Regions from separate parts of the Clostridium sp. LIBA-8841 genome, predicted to be linked through region 1. Evidence: riboswitches for the same ligand, from Rfam matches in the RefSeq annotation. Region 1 holds a riboswitch; the other holds the start of a gene.
The links. A riboswitch is a leader RNA that binds a small molecule or an ion and turns the genes downstream of it on or off. The one in region 1 is predicted to bind FMN.

Region 1 (9,533 bases):
CATTATTTTTTTGATTTTCTACATTTTCATCTACTTTAGGTAATTCTTCCTTACTAGCCTCATTATTTCCTTCATTATTTTTTTCTTTGTTTTTATCTGAATTTATATTAGCATCTTCTTTATCTTCTTTAGGTATATTATTATCCACATCTTCTTTAGATGTATTATTATCCACAGGCAAATCCTTCTCATTTATTGATGCTAAATTAGTATATTTTCCATCTTCAGAGCTAGGTATTTTTAACTCTCCTGAATTAACTAAATCTCTAACTTTTTTATAGTTTTCTGAGTTTGGATCTATACCTAGCAAACGCCAATTATTTTGTTTTTTTGCATTTATAACACCATTTTTAACATTTTTAATATAATCTATAGCTAAATTTCTTATTGTTCCTTCTTCTTCTCCATAAGCAGTTTTAGAATCCCAAAGTTTTTTAAAATCTTTACCTTCAAAGATTCCTCCCTTTCCTTGTAATTGTCCAAGCCTATATGAATTCATTCCTAATTTTAAGACATCTGTATCCTTAAGTTCCCTTCCATCCTTATATTTAACATCCTTAATTCTATTTCCTTCTTTTTCTCTTAAATCAATTTTATAAGTTATTCCACCAAACATATCATTAGTACTGTATTTAGATGCTCTTCTTTTAGGATTAAAACTTGGAGTAATGTCTCCTGGATTTAATGTATTAAAATATCCAGCAGCCCATTCCATGTATTTTTTTAAGTCTTTTCCTGTTACTTCATAAACGCTTATTTCTCCACCAGTATATCTATAGTTATACGCTATATCTTTTTTCTTTATTTCTCCTAAATCTAACTTAGCTTTATCATTATCTATAGCTAATGCTATTACATCAGCCTTACTATAATACTTTCCAACTTCATGAAAGAAGTCAATTAATGGAGTATCTTCTATATGTATTGTAGGTATTCCTTTTATGTAATCTTCATCTACCATATTAACCCCTTCAAGTCTTCCGATAACTGAATTGGCATCTTTACGCAACTCTTCGTGAAAAGGCTTTAATAGATTTTCTATTTCTTTATCTGATTCTACATTAGCCACTGAAATAGTATTAGTGCTTTTATTTTTTAATACATTTTTACCATTTTCTTTTTTGAATGTTAAATCTATTTTTGAGACAGCCTGTCCATATTTTCCTGGTTCAGTTATAATTACTCCATTTATAATATCGTTTTCAACTAGTTTATGCATATGTCCACCTATAATTGCTGTAAGTTCAGGACACTGATTAGCAATATCTCTAACACCTGTATTCGGGATTTCATTTTCATTATCTAAGCCCATATGCATAACGCCAATCATAGCATCAACTTTTCCATCTAATTCTTTTATAATCTTTTTTGTTTCTTTAACTGGATCTCTAAACTCAATTCCTTTTATATTATATGGTTTTTCAAATTCTTTTATCATAGGAGTATCCATTCCTATAATGCCTATTTTTATTCCGTCTCTTTCTATTATAGTATATCCATCCATATATCTTGTTCCATCGTCATTATAGATGTTACCCGCTAATACTTTTCCTTCAAATTGATTTGTTACATGCTTAAGAACATCTAATCCAAAGTTAAATTCATGGTTTCCCATTTCCCAAACATCATATTTCATCTTATTCATACCTAAAACCATAGGTTGCTTAGGTCCTTTATTAAAAGTTTCAACAAAGTTATCTTGAATTGAGTCACCTGCATCTACAAGAATTACATTTTGATTCTCTTTTCTTTCTTTTTTTACAATTGTTGATATTTGTGATAAGCTTCCTGAATTATTTTCAGTATCTGATGCATAATCCCAAGGAACAAATCTTCCATGTATATCTGAAGTTCCTAAAATAGTAACTTTAGTTTCATTAGAAATTTCCTCCCCCTTAACGACTTTATCATTAAAAAAACATAGATTTAATGATAAAAACATAATTGTAGCAAAACTTAATGGTTTAATAATTTTTCTCACTATTCTTTATCCCCTTTACTTTTAAACTGTACAGATAATATTATACATCGTTTTAAAATCGTTTACAATTTTTATATATTTTACACATTTTATAATATAAACATCTTTACAAAAACCAATATTTTTTTTAAAATTAAGCAAAAAAAAATCAGTAAATTAATTTACTGATTTTCTGGCAGGGGCAGTAGGACTTGAACCCACAACCAATGGTTTTGGAGACCACTACTCTACCAATTGAGCCATACCCCTATAATATTATGTTATAATTTGTGTTAATTGGCAGGGGCAGTAGGACTCGAACCCACAACCAATGGTTTTGGAGACCACTACTCTACCAATTGAGCCATACCCCTGAACACAGAATTTATTATATATTAAAAATAAACTTAACGCAAGGGTTTTTTATGTAAAATTTTATTTTTAATAAAAAATACATATTAATTCCTTGATAAAATAGTCTTATATTTACTCATAAAAGTAGAGTATATTCTATTTTCAAACCTATAAATAAGGATTACTAAAATTTCTTTTAAAATATACTCTACTCTATACTCTTAACTATTTTATTATGCTAATTTAAATCCTGAATCTTTCAATTTTTTCTTTATATTATTAATATCTCCATTCTTAATTCTAACAATGACTTCTTTAACCTCAGTTAAACTTTTTGTATCTATAATAACTACACTTAATATATCTCCCTCTTCTTGAGATATTATTTTAGTCATCTTTGATAATTGTCCTGGAACATCAAAAGTTCTTATAACTATTCTTTCTCCCTTGTTAAGGCCAAAGGCATTATTGAACTCTTTAAATACAGCTTTATGAGTTAATATTCCCTTAAAATTATCAAATTCATCTACAACAGCAACAAAAGAAATTCTCATTTTTTCTAACATAGCAACTGCTTTTTCTATATGTTCTTCCTTACTTATTATAGGAATTTCTGTTTTAAAAATTTCTCCCACAGTAACATTATTCAATAACTCTTCTTTACTTAAATTATTTTTAAAATAATGCTCATATATACAGCTTTTAGACACTGCCCCCCTAAATTTATTGCCATCTACTACAGGAATTGATAAAAAATTATTATCATCCATAATTTTTAATGCATCTTTAAGTATAGTTTTAGAAGTAACCAAATCAAGATTGTCCTTCTTTGTCATAACAGCCTTTACTAACATACAAATCCCCCCAATTCCTAAATTTACATACTTTATAATAATATTATACTATTATCCCATTATATAATTATCTAATTATATTAAATTTACAAAAGTATCAATTAAAGAGTCTTTTGCCCTTTAAAGGTTAATATTATAATAATTTTATAGGTGTATGTTTTATTAAATCTCATAGAAAATTTGAATCATTTAAAACACATAATAAAACTTAAAATATCTTATTAAATCTAGCATCTCTTTTCTTTTTCTTTAAATTTGGATAGAATGATTAAAGAGTGTTAATTTGAAAGGAGTTCTTTATGGAATTTATAGTAGATAGTGTAGAGAAAACTATGCATATTGGAAGACAACTTGGTTCTCTTGTAAATAAAGGAGATATTCTTTGTTTAACTGGCGACTTAGGAACTGGCAAAACTCATATAAGCAAAGGAATTGCAGAAGGATTAGGAATTGATGAGCATATAACTAGTCCAACTTTTAATATAGTTAATGAATATCATAGTGGAAGATTAACTCTTTACCATTTTGATGTTTATAGAGTTAATGATCCAGATGAAATTGAAGCAATAGGATTTGATGAATATATCTTTGGTGATGGCGTAAGCTTAATTGAATGGGCTAACTATATAGAGGAACTTATCCCAGAAGAATATATACATATTAAAATAGAAAAATTACCTGATATGGGTGAAAACTTTAGAAAAATAACTATTAATAGTTATGGAGATAGATATAACTACATAAAGGAGATAAAAGAATGTTAGTATTAGCTGTTGACTCTTCTTCTAGCACTGCTACATGTGCCTTAGTAAATGAAAAGGGAGTTCTAGGAGAAATAAACTTAAATGATAAAAAACAACACTCCGTTTTATTAATGGATTTAATAGATGATTTACTTAAATATAACGACTTAAAAATCAAAGATTTAGATGGATTTGCTATTAGCGAAGGACCTGGTTCATTTACTGGTCTTAGAATAGGAATGGCAACTATTAAAGGGTTAAGCTTTGGAAGTAAAAAGCCTTCTGTTTGTATTTCTTCTCTTGATACCTTAGCTTATAACATATCAGGCTTTAAAGGGATAATCTGTCCAATTATAGATGCTCTTAGAGGAAATGTATATGCTTCTCTTTATAAAAAAGACGGAGATGAGCTTATTTCCCTTAGTGAAAAAGAATGTATTTCCTTAAATGACTTAGTTGAAAAAATTAAAGAGAGAAATGAAGATGTTATCTTTGTTGGAGACGGAATAACTAAGCACAAAGCTTTCCTAAAAGAAGCTCTTCCTAACTGTTCTTTCGCACCTAATCATTCAGCTTATCCAAGAGCAGCATCAGTTGGAGAATTAGGATTAAGATTATTAGAAAATGGAGTTTATCATGATTTAAATACATATGCTCCAGTTTACTTAAGAAAATCTCAAGCTGAAAGAGAATACGAAGAAAGAATGAGATTAAAATAATGAGTTCTTATAAAATAGAACCTATGAACTCTTCTCATATAGAAGGTGTTTTTGAAGTAAGTAAACTTAGCCTTACGGAGGCTTGGAATATAGAATCGATTGAAAATGAGCTTTCAAACAAGTTAGCAAAATACCTTGTGGCTCTAGATGAGAATAAGGTTATAGGCTTTCTTGGAATGTGGGTTGTTTTTGGTGAAGGAGATATAACAAACATAGCTGTTCATCCAGAATATAGAAAGCAAGGAATTGGAAATCTATTAATGGATAATCTAATTACTTTATGTAAGGAAAATAACATAAATTCTCTTACTCTAGAAGTAAGAGAATCAAACCTTCCAGCACAAAATCTTTATAAAAAACATGGATTCAAAGAGGAAGGGATAAGAAAAAACTTCTACCACAATCCCAAAGAAAACGCCATAATAATGTGGAGACACAATATTTAAATAAAAAAGAGCCCTAAATTAGAGCTCTTTTTTATTATCCTAAATTTTCTTTCATAGGTTTGTCTAGCATAGGTTCAACTTTGAACACTGATACAGATAGCTTTTTATATAGTACATATGTTATTCCACATACTAAAATCGCTTTTATTCCGTTAAATGGAATTAATCCAACTGTTACATACTGCATTAATTCTGCCTTTGACATAGCCATACCATAGGCTGGAAGTAATAAATATACATTAGCTAATATTCCTACTATTTCTATAGCTAATATTCCTACTAACATTCCTAATATAGCAGTTTTCTTAGTCTTATTTCTCTTATAAATCATTGCTGCTGGCCACACCAAAGATACTCCAACTAAGAAATTAGCAATTTCTCCCACAAATCCTGTTCCAGTTCCCTTTACTATTAAAATTAATAAGTTTTTCATAAGTTCTATTATGACTCCTGATAATGGACCGAAAGCAAATGCTCCCATAAGTGCAGGCACATCACTTAAATCGATCTTTAACCACGGGAATATTGGTATTACTGGAAAATCAATGTACATAAGAATTACTGCAATAGCAGATAAAAGTGATAATTTAATAAATTTGTTTGTGTTTAAGGTTTTTGTTTTCATTTTGTCCCCTCCCAAAAGTTAATTCCTCTGGGGCTACTAAGTCTTTAATGACTTCATTCAAGCATAAAAAAGCCCTGATACGTAATTATATCAGGGCATATAGATTCAGAATTTAAATCATTAAACACTCATCTTCTTTCATCCAGACTATACTGTCGGCCTCGGAATTTCACCGAATCATGCTAAATTTAGCTCGCGGGCTTTACCGCCGGTGGGGACTTACACCCCGCCCTGAAGACTTTTTATTTATTTGTTATAATTTTAACTCTTTTTTATTTAAATTTCAATATATTAAATACTGAAATATATTAAAATTTACACTTATTTTAATTAATATTTTAACTTTCTTTTTTCATTGAAAGAGAAATTCTTTTTCTTTTTAAATCAACATCTAAAATTCTAACTTCTACAACATCTCCAACCTTAACTATATCAAGTGGATGTTTAACAAATCTATCAGCCATTTGACTCTTATGAACTAATCCATCTTGGTGAACTCCAATATCAACAAAAGCACCAAAGTCAGATACGTTTCTAACTGTTCCCATTAAAATCATACCTGGTTTTAAATCTTTCATATCTATTACTCCAGATTTAAATATTGGTTTAGGTAGTTCCTCTCTTGGGTCTCTTCCAGGCTTTTTAATTTCTTTTATAATATCATTTAGAGTAGGCTCTCCAACTTCTAATTCATTTGCTAAGTTACTTAATCCTTTAAGCTTTACTCTCTCATCAATATCTCCTAAATTTCCATTTTTTAAATCTGAGTCTTTGTAACCTAATATTTTTATAAGTTCCTTTGCTACTCCATATGATTCTGGATGGACAGAAGTATTATCTAAAAGTTCTTTACTTTCCATAACTCTTAGGAAACCAGCACATTGTTCATAAGCTTTTTGTCCTAATCTTTTTACCTTTAATAATTCTTTTCTACTCTTAAACTTACCGTTCTCTTCTCTATAATCAACTATATTTTTAGCTATTGTAGCATTTATTCCTGATATATAACTTAATAGAGATGGCGTTGCTATGTTTAAATCTACTCCAACATTATTAACACAATCCTCAACTATCCCTGCTAAAGACTCATCTAATTTCTTTTGAGTTACATCATGTTGATATTGACCTACTCCTATAGCTTTAGGATCAATCTTTACAAGCTCTGCTAATGGGTCCTGAAGTCTTCTTCCAATAGATATTGCTCCCCTTACCGTTACATCTAAGTCAGGATATTCTTTATTAGCAAGCTCTGATGCTGAATAAACAGAAGCTCCAGCCTCTGATACTATAACATAGAATAACTCTTTTCCTATTTCATCTTTTATTTCTTTAAGCATTCTTGCAATAACTTCTTCTGATTCTCTTGAAGCTGTCCCATTTCCTAAAGATATAACATCTACCCCATGTTTCTTAATAAGTTTTTTTAATGTAGCTATTGTCTCATCAATTCTATTTTGAGGAGCCGTTGGATAAACTGTTGTATTCTCAACAAATTTTCCTGTTTCATCTAAAATAGCAACCTTACATCCAGTTCTAAATCCAGGGTCAAATCCCATTACGACCTTTCCCTTTATAGGGGCTTGCATTAATAAAGCTTTTAAATTTGCTTTAAATATATCAATAGCTCCCTCTTCTCCTTTTGAAGTTAACTCACTTCTAATTTCTCTCTCTATTGATGGATAAATAAGTCTCTTTAAAGAATCTTTTATACTTTCTTGTAAGTACTTATCAGTAATATTATTATTTTTTAAAATTTTTCTATTTAAAAAGTCTATAATAACTTCCTCATTACATGTTACCTTAACAGAAAGAATCTTTTCTTTTTCTCCTCTATTAACAGCTAATATTCTATGTGATGGAATTGTTCTTACTGGCTCTTTATAGTCATAATACATCTCATAAGGTGTTTGTTCCTCACTTCCACCCTTAACTTCTAAAATTCCATCTCTTTGTACAAAACTTCTTATCCACTTTCTATAATCAGCATTATCAGATATTATTTCGCTTATTATATCCATTGCTCCTTGAATAGCTTCTTCTTCACCTTTAACTTCTTTATCTTCTTTTATGTATTTACTAGCTTCAGCAATTATATCGTCCTTAAAATCTCCTGATAATATAAGTTCTGCTAAAGGTTTTAACCCTCTTTCAACAGCCATAGTTGCTCTTGTTCTCTTTTTAGGTTTAAAAGGTCTATATATATCCTCAACCTCTGTAAGTGTAGTTGCTTTTTCAATTTTCAACTTTAATTCTGGTGTTAAATTATCCTGTTCTTCAATAATTCTTAAAACGTCTTCTTTTCTACTCTCTAAATTTCTTAAATAAGTTAATCTCTCATTAAATTTTCTTAAAATTTCATCTGATAACCCACCGGTTCTTTCTTTTCTATATCTAGCTATAAAAGGTACTGTATTTCCTTCATCTAGCATCTCTATAACACTTGCTACTTGTTTTAATGAAATACAAAGTTCTTTTGATAAAATCTCATGTATATTGTTCATAATGTCCTCCTATACTCTATCTCATTAACCATTAAACATAATTAAATTATTTCTTTATAAATTGATTTTAAAGTTGTTATTAATCTAAATAAATTTATATTAAACCGCTAAAATTCAGTAAAAATAAATTTTTTTAAAATAAACCTCATTTTATTATTATATTACTTCCAATTATTAATTCAAGATTAATGGTAATTTTTTGAATAAACATAATTTATATTTCATACCTTTAATTATAACCTAATCTTTAAGGAGGAAAATATGAAAAGATTATACATAACAATTATAAATGTGCTTCTTTGTGCACTTATTCTTATGATAAATTTCTCTTTAGTTTACAGAAATAAATTTAACCCCTTTGAAAAGGAAGATGTTTTAAACAATATAGAATATTTAACCTCTGATGAATTGGAAGGAAGACTTTGTGGAAACGAAGGAAATTATTTAGCTCAAGATTTTATTGAAAAATCTTTTATTAAGTCTAATATAAAAGAATTTAACTCTACTTATCTTCAAGATTTTAAAGTAAAAGCTCCTATATTGATTGAAGGTGATCCCTATCTTAAAGTTTATGATAAGAATAACAACTTAATAGTTTCTTATAAGTATGGAGTAGATTTTAAAGAAGCATTCATAAATTTTAGAGTAAATAATATAAGTTTTGATAACACCAATGAATTTAAAGCAGTGCCTTCTGCAATAAAAGGAACCTCATCTTCTAATAATAGTGTGGTTTTTCTTTCATCACCAATAGATTCTTTTAATTTTAGAAGTTCTTTTATTGAAAATACACCTTGTGATTTATATGTATTGGTTGCTCCAGATCTTATAAAAGAATTAGAATTCTATTTGAATAAAGGATATAGAATCGATTGTTTTCTTCCTTATAAAGTTGAAGAAAAAGAAGTAAATAATATTGCTGGAGTTATAAAAGGTAAGAATCCACTTTTACCCCCTTTAGTTCTAACAGCTCATTTTGATCATATGGGTAAAGGTATTTCCGGGGAAATCTATAGAGGAGCTTTAGATAATGCCTCTGGTGCTTCCTTTTTATTAGAATTAAGCTCTTTCCTAGCTTCATTGCCTCAACCATCAAGAGATATTATTGTGGTCTCATTAAATGCAGAGGAGTTTGGATTATTAGGTTCTAAAAACTTTGCTGAAGAAAATAAATCTTTATTAAAAGGAGCAACAGTTATAAATTTTGACATGATAGGTAGCGATAAAAACGTCCCTCTTACTTTTATGAACGGTGAAGGTAATTGTGCTCATAGCTATCTTCTAGATAGACTTTGTGAAATTTGTAATCAAAAAAAAATAACTACCATAAT
Region 2 (9,533 bases), 1.4 Mb from region 1:
TTTGTTTAGTTACAGATGGTCCTTCACCAACAAATTCACCTTTAAGTCCTAACTGATTAAGAAGTTTTTCAGCAGATTCTTTAGAATAGTTAGTGAAATCAGGAACAATAACATCACTATTTAAATTTGAGCTATCACCTGCAATTAAAGTTATCTTCGTATCTGGTGAGATTGGATAGCCTGTAGCAGGATTACTATCAACTATAAATTCACCTTCACCTTCTACAGTATAAGAAATTCCTAAATCTTTTAAAATTTTAGTCGCATCATTTACAGGTAAACCACAAACTTCAGGAATTATAACAGTTTCCTTTTGAGGAAGCTTTTCGTCTAATTTAAATTCTGTTAAATCTATATAGTTAAATATATTTTGGAATAGCATTCCTGCTAGTGGAGCAGCAACTCTACCACCATAATATTCTCCATTTTTAGGATTATCAACAGAGACCATTACGGATATTTGAGGGTTATCATAAGGGGCAAAGCCAACAAAGGAAGCAACATAGCCACCACCATAGCCACCAGTTTCAGGATTAACCTTTTGAGCAGTACCAGTCTTACCAGCCACTCCATAACCTTCTTTATAGGCAGATTTAGCAGAACCATTCTTAGCAGCATTGGCTAAGGCTGCATTTATTTGTTCAGCAGTCTCTTTGCTTATTATATTTTCTGTTTTCTTAGGTACAAAGCTCTCATCTATAACTCTTTCATTATTTTCATTTATATAACTTATTTCCTTAACTACATGAGGTTGAATTAATGTACCCCCATTAGCAACTGCATTAACGGCTGTCATAAATTGAATTGGATTAACTGTGTTAGTTTGTCCAAATGCAATAGTAGCAAGGTCCATATCAGTTATGTTTTCAGTTTTCTTAACAATTCCAGGAGATTCACCAGGTAAATCTACACCTGATTTTTTTCCAAGACCAAAATTTTTGATATATTTATTTAACTTTTCTGCACCTAATTTTTCTCCTAAATTCATAAAACCAACGTTACATGAATTCTGTATTATCTCTGTAAAGGTCTGAGTTCCATGACCTCCTCTTTTCCAACATTTAATAAATCTATCACCTTTTTGAAGGCCGCCTCCACAAGTATAGGTCTCATCTTTACCGGCTAATCCTTCTTCAACAGCGGCAGATGCTGTTATTATCTTAAAGATAGAACCAGGTTCAAAGGAATCTGAAACAGCTCTGTTTCTCCACATTTTTTGAATTCTATCTGATGAAGTGTTACCTGGGAAGTTTTCTGCTCCATCATAAGGTTTATTTGGATTAAAATCAGGTTTATTAGCCATTGCTAAAATTTCACCATTATTTGGGTTCATTATAATTACTGAAGTAGCATCGGCATTATTATGAATAAGGCCTATTTCAGCTATTTGCTCCGCAAAGTATTGGAGTTTTTCATCAATTGTTAAAACTACATCTTTACCATCTACAGGAGCAGTAAATCTAGAAATAGTATAAGGATAGTCAGCTCCATCTTTAACCATTTCAGTTATTTTTAATCCAGGAGTTCCTGCTAAAACACTATCGTATTTTAATTCAACACCATTCAATCCAACACCATCTGAATTGGTAGTTCCTAAGACATGGGAAAGGAAATTATCGTTAGGATAATATCTTTGAGTATCGGGGGAAACCATTACCCCAGGAATTTCAAGCTCTTTAACCTTATCTGCCTTATCTTTTTCTATTCTTCTAGCAACTATTGCAGCACCAGCAGGTGCACCAGAAGGAAGTCTAAATTCTATTTTCTTTAAAACAGCATCTTTATCCATCTCAAGAACCTTAGAGATTTCTAAAGCTAATTCATCATTGGTTTTTCCAGTTTTCTTTGTATAAGATCTGATTGCATTTAAGTTAAAGTCAACTCTGTAAAGATTTGAACTTACAGCAAGCTCATTTAAATCTCTATCAAGTATTTTTCCTCTTCTTGCAGATATTTTAACTTCGTTTGTCCACTGTTCAACAGCAAGTTCAGCATATTCTGGTCCCTTAACTACCATTACATAAGATAATCTAAGGCTTAAGACGAAAAACATAATTATAATAAACGCTAAGATAAACGAGAGTCGTTTCCTGATTACAGCCATATCTCTGTATAATCTTTTCAATATTTCATACCTCCTTCAAAAAAACTATATCTATACATAATATTAGTGGAAGGAAGATTTAATTATTAAATTCTAAAAAAAATTATAAATGGAATAAATTATTAATTATTAGAAATTCAGTAGAGATTGGATTAGTTTTTGTTTATTATTTACATATAAGGTTTTTGCATAAAAACATTTAGTGAAAAGTAGATTAAAAAAGAGTTGATTTTATAATATAGAAAAGGGGATGAGAAGGTTTGGATAATAGTAAAATTAAGAAGGGAAATTCCTTAGAAAGACGAAGAAAATTTTTAAGAAGAAGAATTATATTTTTTCTTGGTATTATATTATTCTTAGGAATCATTATTTTCTTTACTTTTTCGATTATAGGAAGAGAAGAAAGTTATAGAGATTTATATAATAAAAATCTTTCAAAAAGAGAGTTAGATAAAATGAGGGGAGATTTAAATATACAAGATGTTGAGTATAAGTGGGGAAATGGACTTAAGAAAGGAAATTATCCTAAAAGATTGATTATACATCATTCAGCTACAGATTCACCAAAGACTCCAGAGGAAATTCATAAATTCCATTTAGAAAAGGGATGGAGTGGAATCGGATATCATTTTTACATAAGAGAAGATGGAACAATTTATAAAGGACGGGATGAAAATATAATAGGTGCTCATGCTAAAAATGCAAATTATAACACCTTAGGTATATGTGTTGAGGGAAACTTTGAAAAAGAAGGATTAAATGAGGCACAGAGAAATTCTCTTATTAAACTAGGAACTTACTTAAGCTTAAAATATCCTATAAAAGATATAATTCCTCATAGAGATGTTGTGGATACTTTGTGTCCAGGAAGTCTTTTCCCTATGGATAATATAAAAAGTAGTATTATTGAGGAAATAAAAAAGATGTAGTGAATATTTAATTAGAATGGAAATTTATAAACTAAAAAGAGAATTGACAGTAAAATTTTAAAATGGTAATTTATAGACATAATTTAATATAAATTCTTCAGGGCAGGGTGGAATTCCCTACCGGCGGTAAAGCCCGCGAGCTAATATTTAGCATGATTCGGTGAAACTCCGAAGCCGACAGTAAAGTCTGGATGAAAGAAGAATATCTAATAGGTTATCTTTTTATTTGTGTATTTTTATATGCTAATAAAATAGATTATTATAACTTAGAATTTTTTGCTCTGAACTTTTGTTCAGAGCTTTTATTTTTGTTAAATTACTTAAACACTAATATTATTTTTATATAAAATGTTGTATCTCTATTATAAATAATCGGCATTTTATATAAGATTAATTGATGGTTTTCTTTTAAAGAAAATAAAGTAGTTTTAGCTTGAATTTCTGTTTTATATATTTTCTAAATGGATAACGAATAAAGCCCTGAGTATATTCAACTCAGGGCTTTAATTTTTATTAGGTAATTCTTTTTAAGTTGAAATTCAATTTGAAAATTTGAAATTCAATTTGAAAATTTGAAATTTTAAACTTACACATTTTAGATAAAAATGTGCTTCCCATAAGTAAGAATTTTGGAAGGAGAGGGTAACTTGGATGAATTTTTTATGAAAAAGGCTTTGGAATTAGCTAAAAAAGGTGAGGGATATGTAAATCCTAATCCTTTAGTAGGTGCTCTTATTGTTAAAGATGGAGAAATAATTGGACAGGGATATCATGAGTTTTTTGGAGGAAATCATGCTGAAATCAATGCAATAAATAGTGCTATTAAAGATGTTGAGGGTGCAACAATATATGTGACTTTAGAACCGTGTTGTCATTATGGAAAAACACCACCTTGTGTAGAAGCCATAAAGAGAAATAAGTTTAAAAGAGTTGTAGTTGGAACATTAGATCCGAATCCATTGGTTTCTGGAAAGGGCGTTAGGATTTTAAAAGAATCTGGAATAGAAGTTGAAGTTGGAGTATTAGAAGAAGAATGCTTAAGGTTAAATGAGATATTTAATTTTTATATAGAAAAAAATAAACCTTTTGTAGCAATTAAATGGGGGATGACTTTAGATGGAAAAATAGCAACAAAGGATTTTAACTCCAAATGGATAACCAATGAAAAATCTAGAGAGTTTGTTCATGGATTAAGGAAAAAGTATAGTTTAATAATGGTTGGTATAAATACTGTTTTGAAAGATAATCCAGATTTAAGATATAGGCTAAATGAAAGTGAAGCTAAAAACAAAAGAATAAAAAGAAATCACTTTAGAGTAATTCTTGATAGCAAACTTAGAATACCTTTAAGTGCAGAAGTATTAAAAAATCAAGATGAATCAAAAACATTAGTTTTCACAACTAATCAGAAGGATAAGGAAAAGTATTTTTCATTAAAAAATATAGGAATAGAGGTTTTAGAAGTAGATTCGTATAAGGGAAGAATTAATATTGACGAGGTTTTAGATATCTTAAAGAGAAAAAATATTGATTCTATTCTTATTGAAGGAGGAGGAAATTTAAATTTTTCTTTTTTAGAAAAGAGAAAGGTAAATAAGATATATGCTTTTGTAGCACCAAAAGTTTTTGGAGGAAGCAATGCTTTAAGTCCTGTTGAGGGAGAAGGAGTAAGTAAGGTTTGTGAGGCTTTTGAGTTTAAGAAGGTAAGTTTAAAGACCTTTAATAATGACGTTTTAATAGAATGTGATTTTATTTAAGAGGTAGAAAAAGGAGGTGAATTACATGTTTACAGGAATAATAGAGGAAGTTGGTGAGGTTTTTGCTATATATGGAGGAGAAAAATCTTCATTAGTAAAAATAAAATGCTCTAAGGTTTTAGAGGATACGAAAGTTGGAGACAGTATAGCTACTAATGGTGTTTGTTTAACCATAACAAACAAAGGAAATGATTTCTTTACAGCATATATTATGGGAGAAACTTTAAGAAGAAGTAATCTTGGAATATTAAAAAAAGGTTCTAAGGTTAATTTGGAGAGAGCTATGGGACTTAAGGATAGATTTAATGGACATATAGTAACTGGTCACATAGATTCAAAGGGAAAGATAGTTTTATTTAAGAAAGAAGCAGAAGCTATTTGGTTGGAAATCAATATACCTCATGAATTTAGTAAATATATAGTTTACAAAGGATCAATAGCTATTGATGGAATAAGCTTAACTGTTGCAGAGGTTAAAGGAGATAATTTTAAGGTTTCACTTATTCCCCATAGTCAAGAGGAGACAACTTTAATAAAGAAAAATATTGGAGAATTAGTAAATATAGAGTGTGATACTATTGGAAAATATGTTGAAAAGCTTTTAGGATTTAAGGAATATGTGGGAGAAAAGAAAAAATCATCTTTATTAGAGAATTTATTACGTAGTAATGGATTTATGTAAAAAATTTGATGGCCTTTTATAGAGAAGTTTTTGCAAGAAAAATATACTTTTAATATTTTGAAAGGTGGTGTAGGGGAAGTGGATTCCCTTAAGAATATGAGAGATTTTAATTTAATAGAAGAGGCAATAGAAGATATAAAGAATGGAAAGATAGTTATTGTTATTGATGATGAAGGAAGAGAAAATGAAGGAGATTTAGTTATGGCTGGTGAGCTTATAACTGGAGAAAAAATAAACTTCATGGCTACTTATGGAAAAGGGCTAATATGTGCTCCAATAAGTGAGGAGATTGCAGAGAAACTTAGTTTAAATCCAATGGTTTCACATAATACAGATAATCATGAGACTGCATTTACCGTATCCATAGATTATACGGAGACAACTACAGGAATTTCAGCCTTTGAGAGAGCTGATACGATTAGATACTTAGTTAGTGAGAATAGTAAGCCTGATGATTTTAGAAGACCGGGACATGTATTTCCTTTAATAGCTAAAAATGGTGGGGTGTTAAAGAGAGCAGGACATACAGAAGCAGCCATTGATTTAGCTAAGTTAGCAGGTCTAAAAGAAGTTGGAGTTATTTGTGAAATAATGAAAGATGATGGAACAATGGCTAGAACAGAAGAGTTATTAGAATTTGCTAAGGAACATAATATGAAAATAATAACCATAGAGGATTTAATAGCTTATAGGACTGAAAGAGATAATTTTGTTGAAAGAGTTGTTGAAACAAATATGCCAACTAAACAGGGTGATTTTAAGGCTATTGGATTTATAGATAAGCTTACAGGAGAGCATCATGTAGCTTTAGTTAAAGGAGAAATTAAATCAGATAAGCCAGTTTTATTAAGAGTACATTCAGAATGTTTAACTGGAGATGTCTTTGGTTCAAGAAGATGTGATTGTGGAGAACAATTTGAAAGAGCAATGGAAAAAATCAATGAAGAGGGAAATGGAATACTTCTTTATATGAGACAAGAGGGAAGAGGGATTGGACTTATAAATAAGTTAAAAGCGTATAAACTTCAAGACGAAGGATTAGATACAGTTGAGGCAAATTTAGCATTAGGTTTTCCAGAAGATCTTAGAGATTATGGTGTTGGAGCACAAATATTAAAAGAATTAGGAGTAAGAGAAATAAGGCTTATAACTAATAACCCTAAGAAAATAACTGGATTAGAGGGATATGGACTTAAAATTGTTGAGAGAGTTCCAATTGAGATAAAATGTAATGAAAAAAATAAGTTTTATTTAGAAACTAAAAAAGAGAAAATGAATCATTTAATAATGCAGTAATTTTAAAAGTTGGTTATGTTCTAGGGAAGTATTGATTTTTAGCTAACTCTTTAGATCTATCTAAAAATCAACACTAGTTTAAAATAGAGACTAAAAGTTTTACTTTTATTAAAAAATATAATGTTTAAAGGAGATAATTGAAATGAAAGTTTTAGAAGGTAATTTAGTTGGACAAGGTAAAAAATTTGCTATGGTGGCAGGAAGATTTAATGAGTTTATTGTTTCTAAACTTATAGGAGGAGCTGCCGATGCCTTTAAGAGACATGGCGTTAATGAAGAGGATATAGAATTAGCATGGGTACCTGGAGCTTTTGAAATACCTTTAGTGGCTAAGAAGTTAGCCAAGTCTGGAAATTACTCTGCTGTGGTATGTTTAGGAACAGTAATAAGAGGAGCAACAAGCCATTATGATTATGTATGTAGTGAAGTTTCAAAAGGAATAGCTCATGTTAGTTTAGAGACTGAAGTGCCAGTAATATTTGGAGTTGTTACAACTGAGAACATAGAACAAGCTATTGAAAGAGCTGGAACTAAGGCTGGAAATAAAGGTTTTGATGCAGCAGTAGCAGCAATAGAGATAGCAAATCTTTTAGAAAATATTTAAAGATTCAGGCTATGTTTTAAAAATCAACATTTATCTAAAGCAAAGCTAAATTTTATTTAGGATTTAAGTGAAAAAATATGGCTATATTAAAATAAATAATTTTTATTTTGATATAGCCATTTATTTTAAGTTTAAATGTTAACCTTCAAGTATTTTTACATAAAAAGTTCTATTTCTTGGACCATCAAAATCGCAGAAATAAACATCTTGCCATTGGCCTAGAATAAGTCTTCCTCTATGTAGTATTAATTGTTGAGAAGCTCCTACGGTAGAGCTTTTTAGGTGTGAGTGAGAATTGCCTTCAAAGTGTCTATATTTAGAATCATTAGTTGGATAAATCTTTTCAAATCCATAAATCAAATCTTTAACCACGTCAGGATCTGCATTTTCATTTATTGTTATTCCTGCAGTAGTATGTGGACAATAAACAACAACAATTCCATTTTCAATATTACTGTTTTTAATATCCTCTCTTATATAAGATGTAATTTTACTCATACTCTGAGGTGTATGAGTTTCTAGTGTATGCTTAAAAAAATTATTCATAAAAACACCCCTCTAAATCTTAGTATATACAAATTATATAACAAATAGCTATTTAGGTTATGATTTATTTCAAACTAAATATGATTTTTAAACTATAAAATTTAAAAAAGATAGTTAGTATAGAATCAGTAATTTTATAGTTGAAAATAGTGCTGTTAGGTAAATGAGAATTCTCAGAGATTATAATAATTGTTCTTAAAATTAACAAATAAAAAACTTTGTAAAAAATGATAGGTTTTTATATTCCAATTCGTATATAAATAGTGTACTAGTACTTAGGGGAATTAAATTAGGAGGAAATAGGGAATATGGAAGATAGCCTTATTATAAAATACATTAAACTAAAGAAAGAAGAAGGAATAGATATGCTTATAGATAAATATTCTCCACTTATTAAGGGAGTTATTAGAAAGTATTTATTTAATTTAAGGGAATATGAGGAAGAATGTTTGAATGATATACTTCTTTCAGTTTGGAATAATATAGAGAGTTTTGATGAGAGAAAAAATACTTTTAGAAATTGGATAATATCAGTTTCTAAATATAGAGCAATTGATTATAAGAGAAAGCATATTAAAGAAGTAGAAAATTTAGAAATAGATCTAAATATGATTCAGGATTCAATAAGTGTTGAGGCTGATATTTTAAGAGAGGAACTTCAAGAAGATGTATATGCACTTTTAAAAAATCTTAATCACAAAGATAGAGAAGTTTTTATTAAGTATTATATTGAAGAGTTAGAACTTAAAAATATATCTAAAGTTATGAATATTAAAGAATCTACATTATACAACAGGCTTTCAAGAGGAAGAAAAAAACTTAGAAAATTGATTCACTTATATGATTTTTAGGGAGAGTTGGGTATGAAAAAAGATAAATTTAGAATTTTAAATGGTTTAGATAATAGTAAAGATAAAATAGATGAAATAAATCTTAGTGAGGTTGAAAAGAATTCCTTAAAGTTAAAAATGAGAGGAATCATAAATGAAGACAATAAGCTAAAGAATATAAAAAAGAAAAATAGAAATAAAATAATAGCCGCTTCAGTTTCATTTATTATTGTAGGAACTTGTATTTTAAATAGTGAAAATGTAAGAGCTAGTATGACTTCTTTAGGAAAGAAAATCGAAAGTTATTTTGGAAAAGAGAAGGATTCATTAAAGTCATACAAGGAAGAGGTTTTAAAATCAGTAGAAGATAAAGGAATAACTTTTTCTTTAAATGAACTTATTTTAAATGATGAAGAGCTAGTAGTAAGTATGATGGTTGATTATGGAGACTTTGATTTTGAAAGTGTTGGAATAAAAGAAAGTAAAGCAGATAATGTCTCAGTATATCCTTATGCAGGAATTGCAATAACTTCAAATGGACAAGAGATTGATATAACAGGTATGGGTGGAAGTTATGATTATAATGAAGAAAATAAAGTAAGTAATGTAATTATGCACTTTGATATGACTGGTGCTGATTTAGAGAAAGATTATAATATTAAGTTTAATGTAGATGATATGGTATTAAATGAAAGGTTTAAGGATGAGAAATTTGTTAAGGGAAATTGGACTTTAGACGCTGATTTTAATGGAAAGAAATTAAAAGAAAAAGTAGAAGTAATAAA

Region 2: it holds a riboswitch for FMN, as region 1 does, so the genes downstream of both, ribD (bifunctional diaminohydroxyphosphoribosylaminopyrimidine deaminase/5-amino-6-(5-phosphoribosylamino)uracil reductase RibD) here and AC2A4K_RS14375 (ECF transporter S component) in region 1, are expected to answer to the same signal.

The regions. Positions count from the first base shown of each region.
Region 1 is NZ_CM173488.1:3,269,038-3,278,570, forward strand. It holds gene AC2A4K_RS14340 (bifunctional metallophosphatase/5'-nucleotidase) at 1-1,981, opposite strand, end outside; tRNA gene AC2A4K_RS14345 (tRNA-Trp) at 2,155-2,230, opposite strand; tRNA gene AC2A4K_RS14350 (tRNA-Trp) at 2,259-2,334, opposite strand; gene AC2A4K_RS14355 (CBS domain-containing protein) at 2,548-3,168, opposite strand; gene tsaE (tRNA (adenosine(37)-N6)-threonylcarbamoyltransferase complex ATPase subunit type 1 TsaE) at 3,468-3,932, shown strand; gene tsaB (tRNA (adenosine(37)-N6)-threonylcarbamoyltransferase complex dimerization subunit type 1 TsaB) at 3,926-4,630, shown strand; gene rimI (ribosomal protein S18-alanine N-acetyltransferase) at 4,630-5,076, shown strand; gene AC2A4K_RS14375 (ECF transporter S component) at 5,111-5,701, opposite strand; FMN riboswitch at 5,828-5,944, opposite strand; gene tex (RNA-binding transcriptional accessory protein Tex) at 6,040-8,202, opposite strand; gene AC2A4K_RS14385 (M28 family metallopeptidase) at 8,464-9,533, shown strand, end outside.
Region 2 is NZ_CM173488.1:825,176-834,708, forward strand. It holds gene AC2A4K_RS03510 (stage V sporulation protein D) at 1-2,125, opposite strand, end outside; gene AC2A4K_RS03515 (peptidoglycan recognition protein family protein) at 2,365-3,033, shown strand; FMN riboswitch at 3,123-3,240, shown strand; gene ribD (bifunctional diaminohydroxyphosphoribosylaminopyrimidine deaminase/5-amino-6-(5-phosphoribosylamino)uracil reductase RibD) at 3,681-4,790, shown strand; gene AC2A4K_RS03525 (riboflavin synthase) at 4,816-5,472, shown strand; gene AC2A4K_RS03530 (bifunctional 3,4-dihydroxy-2-butanone-4-phosphate synthase/GTP cyclohydrolase II) at 5,569-6,768, shown strand; gene ribH (6,7-dimethyl-8-ribityllumazine synthase) at 6,911-7,372, shown strand; gene AC2A4K_RS03540 (secondary thiamine-phosphate synthase enzyme YjbQ) at 7,511-7,918, opposite strand; gene AC2A4K_RS03545 (sigma-70 family RNA polymerase sigma factor) at 8,227-8,769, shown strand; gene AC2A4K_RS03550 (DUF4179 domain-containing protein) at 8,782-9,533, shown strand, end outside.